2 linked regions of the Beijerinckia sp. 28-YEA-48 genome follow. The protein of the gene in region 2 binds, or shares a complex with, the protein of the main gene of each other region. Links are inferred from orthologs where the notes say so. Each region holds a gene or a part of one and is shown on either strand. Other genes may lie near its edges.

What was found.
Region 1: the proteins of cyoD (region 2) and ctaD are in contact, whole or in part, in a solved structure (PDB 7CUB), measured with the Escherichia coli proteins. The link is inferred for Beijerinckia sp. 28-YEA-48 from one-to-one orthologs.

Annotation. Positions count from the first base shown.
Region 1 is NZ_FNSI01000001.1:4,297,680-4,300,518, forward strand. It holds ctaD (cytochrome c oxidase subunit I), read right to left. Parts: upstream 2,336-2,839; coding sequence 665-2,335; downstream 1-664. Other genes in the region: BLW50_RS20160 (heme o synthase), read right to left, coding at 1-598; coxB (cytochrome c oxidase subunit II), read right to left, coding at 2,382-2,839. UniProt on the Escherichia coli protein: Cytochrome bo(3) ubiquinol oxidase is the terminal enzyme in the aerobic respiratory chain of E.coli that predominates when cells are grown at high aeration.
Region 2 is NZ_FNSI01000001.1:1,003,733-1,006,615, reverse strand. The notes cover bases 4-2,881. They hold cyoD (cytochrome o ubiquinol oxidase subunit IV), read right to left. Parts: upstream 1,712-2,881; coding sequence 1,295-1,711; downstream 4-1,294. Other genes in these bases: BLW50_RS04770 (hypothetical protein), read left to right, coding at 615-1,217; BLW50_RS04775 (DUF3311 domain-containing protein), read right to left, coding at 35-223; BLW50_RS04780 (monocarboxylate uptake permease MctP), read right to left, coding at 4-45. In the rest of the region: more of BLW50_RS04780, read right to left, coding at 1-3. UniProt on the Escherichia coli protein: Cytochrome bo(3) ubiquinol terminal oxidase is the component of the aerobic respiratory chain of E.coli that predominates when cells are grown at high aeration.

The DNA.
Region 1 (2,839 bases), 3.3 Mb from region 2 along the record:
TGACCAGCGCCAACGCCCAGAAATGCGGCGGCGTCCAGATGAAGATGATGGCGAAGAGAAGAACGCTCGACAGGCTGACGCTGCCCGTGGCGGCCGCATAGGCGACAACCGGCGGAAAAGCACCGGCGGCGCCGCCAATGACGATGTTCTGCGGCGTCGAACGCTTCAGCCACATCGAATAGATGACGGCATAAAAGAAGATGGTGAAGGCGAGCAGGCTCGCCGCCAGCCAGTTGGTGGCGATGCCGAGCAGAACGACCGAGAACGCCGACAGGATGAGACCGAACGCCAGGGCTTCGCCCGGCTGCACCCGGCCCGAGGGGATCGGCCGGGTTTTCGTGCGGCTCATCACCGCGTCGATATCGGCGTCGTACCACATGTTCAACGCGCCCGAGGCGCCAGCGCCGATGGCGATGGCGAGAAGCGCGGTGAAGCCCAGCACCGGATTGATCTTGACCGGAGCGATCAGCAGGCCAGCGAGCGCCGTGAAGACGACCAGTGACATGACGCGCGGCTTGAGCAGCGCGAAATAGTCGCCCGGGCCCGCCAGCGACACGAGCGCAGGATCGAAACCGTTCTGGTCGCTGACGAGACTCATTTACTCAACCTGCTGCGCGCAATGGCGCTTTGCCTAAAGGAGGTCGGCCCAAGGGGGGCCGACTTATTAGTGGTCCGAGCCGGTGATACGCGGCAACGTCTCATACTGATGGAACGGCGGCGGCGACGGCAGCGTCCATTCCAGCGTGGTGGCGCCTTCGCCCCACGGATTGGCACCGGCGGGGATCTTACGCGCGAACGTCTGCCAGACGATGTAGAGGAACAGCAGCACGCTCAGACCGGAAATGTAGGAGCCGTAGGACGACACCTCATTCCACAGCAGGAACGCATCCGGGTAGTCGACGTAACGACGCGGCATGCCGGCGAGGCCGAGGAAATGCTGCGGGAAGAACGTCAGGTTGACGCCGATGAACATCATCCAGAAGTGAATCTTGCCGAGCGTCTCGTTGTACATGTAGCCCGACATTTTCGGGAACCAGTAGTAGAACGCGGCGAAGATCGAGAACACGGCGCCCAGCGACAGCACGTAGTGGAAGTGCGCGACGACATAATAGGTTTCGTGCAACTGACGGTCGATACCGGCATTGGCCAGCACGACGCCGGTGACGCCACCGACCGTGAACAGGAAGATGAAGCCGATCGCCCAGATCATCGGCAGACGGAAGGTGATGGAGCCGCCCCACATGGTGGCGATCCACGAGAAGATCTTCACGCCCGTCGGAACCGCGATGACCATGGTCGCGAACACGAAGTAACGCTGCGTGTTGAGCGACAGGCCGACCGTGTACATGTGGTGAGCCCACACGACGAAGCCGACGAAGCCGATGGCGACCATCGCATAGGCCATGCCGAGGTAGCCGAAGATCGGCTTCCGCGAGAAGGTCGAGACGATGTGGCTGACGATGCCGAAGCCGGGCAGAATCAGGATGTACACTTCCGGGTGACCGAAGAACCAGAACAGATGCTGGAACAGGATCGGGTCGCCGCCGCCTTCCGGATTGAAGAAGGTGGTGCCGAAGTTACGATCGGTCAGCAGCATGGTGATGCCACCGGCGAGAACCGGCAGGGACAGAACCAGCAGGAAGGCCGTGATCAGCACCGACCAGGCAAACAGCGGCATGCGGTGCAGGGTCATGCCCGGCGCGCGCATGTTGAAGATGGTGGTGATGAAGTTGATGGCGCCGAGGATCGAGGACGCGCCAGCCAAATGCAGCGACAGAATGACGAAATCCATCGCCGGGCCGGGGTGACCAGCATTGGACGACAGCGGCGGATACATCACCCAGCCACCGCCGAAACCGTGCATGCCCGGCGGACCATCGACGAACATCGAGATCAGGAGCAGCGAGAACGACGCCGGCAGCAGCCAGAACGAGATGTTGTTCATCCGCGGGAAGGCCATGTCGGGCGCGCCGATCATCAGCGGCACGAACCAGTTACCGAAGCCGCCGATCAGCGCCGGCATGACCATGAAGAAGATCATGATGACGCCGTGGCCGGTGATGAACACGTTGTAGAGATGCTTGGCGTGATCGAGCGAACCGTCGCCCGTCAGCATCTTGGAAATCCACGGGAAGATGTGGACGCCAGTGCCCGCGAGTTCGGCACGCATGGCGATAGACAGCGCCGTACCGATGAGGCCGGCGAAGATCGCGAAGATCAGATAGAGCGTGCCGATGTCTTTATGGTTGGTCGAATACAACCAGCGCCGCCAGCCTGTCGGCAGCGGGTGCGCATCGTCATGATGGTCGTCGTGGGTGGCTGCGTGAGTTGCCATGTTCGTATTCCTTGAAAACCTTCGACTACATCAAGCTGTGGCGCGATCAGTTACCCACGGCCGCCGCGAGGCGGACCGGAGATTCAACTTCTGCGAATTTCTTCTGACCTTCGGCAAGCCAGGTCTTGTAAGCCTCTTCGCTGACCACGCGGAACACGATCGGCATATAGGCGTGGTCCTTGCCGCAGAGCTTGGAGCACTGACCGTAGTAGATGCCTTCCTTCTCGGCCTTGAACCAGGTCTCGTTCAGACGACCGGGCACCGCGTCGATACGCACGCCGAAGGCGGGAACGACGAACGAATGAATGATGCCGACCACATCAGCGGTGACCTGCATGCGGATGATCTTGTTGACCGGAACGACCGCTTCATTGTCGACGTCGAGGAGGCGCAGCTTGCCGGGGGCGAGCGTGTCCTGATCGAGCAGGCGCGACTGGAACTCGAAACCGCCGCCTTCATCCTTCGGATAGGAGTAGGTCCAGGCCCAGGACGCGTTGCCGGTGA
Region 2 (2,883 bases):
GAAGGTGAAGACCGCAAGTGCGGTGGTGTCGACTTCAGTCGTCATGGGGCATGCTCCTATAGACGATCCACGTCAGGAGCGCCGAGAGCGGAACCCAGGCCAGTTGGTACCAATAGAAAAATGGAAAGCCGAACAACACCGGATCGTGCCTGTTATAGAAAGGCACCCACAACAGTCCGATGTAAGGAAGAATAAGCAGCCAGCGGACAGACCCGTTTGGCATCGCGACCTCCCGAATAAGCGGCGACCGTTTCACGCGACCCAGCGGAACAATCGCCAGCTGATAATTCAAACGCGCTAACGCAATTGTTGCGTCCCATCACGACATCAATGACAATATTCTGCTCCTGTTCGCTGGCTCCCGCAAAGGCGCAAAGAGAAGACGAGCCATGCTACCAGCGCAATGATCGTTCCCGTCTAAACCACCTCGGATTGTTCAGCCGGAGGAAGCATTTGCGGCCAGTCAGCGGGCGGTGCCATCCAAGCGCAAACGAAGATGGTGCCCTCCGCTCGCTGTGAGTTCTCCCCCAATCTTTCGAGGACCGTTCGTAGTGTTGCTCCAATCCCGTGATAGCTCCTCCGGCTTCGGGCCGCGGGCAGCCGGGAGAATGATCGTGTTGAGACCTGTTTCGCTTTTTCTCCTCATCCCCCTCGCCCTCTGGCCAGCGCTGGCGAGTGCTCGGGGAGGCGGCCATATGGGCGGTGGCTTTGGCGGAGGCGGCGGGTTCCACAGCGGGATCCATGGCGTCCATGGTCCACATGGCCTGCACGTTCCCGGTGAACGGCGCGCGAACCGTTCCGATATCGCCATCAGCACCTATGCTGCGGTCGAGATGACGTCGACGACAGACGCAACCCTCGTCCCTGCCCTAACCACCAAGCTGACCGAGAGCCTGCCAGCTTTCAATGGCCGGCTTGTCTCCCACGACACCAGCCCCAGCGCCATAGACGGCGTGCCACCGACAACGTTCTTTTTGGTCGCCTTCAATACGACCCAGGAAGCCGATGGCTGGAGGGTTTCTCAGCCGTTCAAGAATTTCGAAACCGATGCGCAAAAGGCCGGCGTTCGCATCTTCACCGTCAATGCCCTGCCAGTCATGCAGCAGCCCGAACCCCACAGCGCCAGCCGCGACGAAGAAGAGCGCTCCTATCAGAAGCTGATCAATGGTGGCAACCAGACCCTCAAAAAGATCCAGGACATTTGCCGCGGTTGCTAGGGCAAATCCCGTTTCGAAAGAAATGCGATTTTGCCTGGCTCCTCGCTTCAACCCGTCTTAGTCGTATTTCACTGAGCTTACAGCCCCGGCTGCATGCGCATATCCATGAGATTGCCCGGCACCATCATGTTGGCGTTGAGGTGATACATGATCCACAGGGATCCAGCGATGACGATGCCGACAATGAGAACGCCGAAGGCGAGCGCGATGACATTGTTGGTGTTGTCGGGGCCGGTCGTGATGTGCAGGAAGAACGCCAGATGCACGCCCATCTGGCCGATGGCGAGCGCCGCCAGCGCCATCGGCACGCCAGGCGTGTAAATAAAGCTCGTTCCGCTCGCGACCCAGAATGAACCGGCCGTCAGGGCAGCCGCCAAGACGAAGCCGATCAGATAATTGCGGACGGCGCCCGCGATATCGTGATGGTCGCCTTCCTGATCGCCAGGCGCGGTATCCGTGTGCCAATCGGTGTGGTTGTGATGATGGTTGCTCATGGGCTTGTTCCCAGAAGATAGACATTGGTGAAAATGCCAACCCAGATGATATCGAGCGCGTGCCAGAACAAAGCAAAGCTCAGCCCGCGCCGCATGATGTCGGGCCTAAAACCCTTGGCCCAGAACTGCGCCATCATCGTCCCCAGCCACAACAAGCCCACCGTCACATGGGCGCCGTGCAGCCCGACGAGCGCGAAGAACGACGACAGGAACGCACTGCTGCTGGGCCCGTGGCCTGCCGCCAGCATATGGGCGAATTCGCGCAGTTCGAGATAGAGGAAGCCGGCGCCCAGCAAGCCGGTGATCAGATAGAAGATCTGTGTCCAAAGCATATTGCGGACGTTGCTGGCGATCGTCGCCATGCCGCAGGCAAAACTCGACAGCAAGAGGAAGGCTGTTTCGAGCGCCACCGTGTTCAGATCAAACAGATCCTGGGGGCCAGGCCCTCCAGCGGTCGCGTGCGACAGGACGGCATAGGCCGCATAGAATCCCGAGAACATGACGAAATCGGAGAGCAGAAAGATCCAGAAGCCATAGGCACTGATGATCCGCTTGGAGGCCGGCCCCTTGAACTCCTCGTTGGCCCCCGGCCACAGGCCCAGTTGATTGGGATCGTGGTCGATCTCGCGCGCAGGCGCGATGGCGGTAATGCCCGGTTCACGGCCTTCGACCAAAGCAATGCGCGCCTGACGCCGCTCATGATCGATCCGAGCCACCTCCGCGGCCGGCAGTTCATATTCGGAACGGTCGCGCCAGGCGAAGACGACAAAGACGGCAAAAGCTCCGAAAAGACCTGCCAGAACCATCCACCAGATGTGCCAGATAAAAGCGAAGCCCGTCACGACAGCGAAGAATGACGCCACAAAGCCCGTCGGACTGTTGCGCGGCAATTCGATATCCGCGTAATCAGGCAGATCGGTCAGCTGATGCTGCGCAAGCGCGATCTGCTTGATCCCCCAATAGGCCTCTTCCCCAAACACATTGGGCAGCACCGCGAAATTATAGGCCGGCGGCGGCGAAGCCGTGATCCATTCCAGGGTTCGCCCGTCCCAAGGATCGCCGGTGGTGTCGCGCAAGGCGGCGCGATGCTTGATCGAGTAAACGAGCTGGCCGATCTGACAGAGAATCCCACACAGAATGAGCCCGGCGCCGCCGGCGGCCACAAGCAGCCA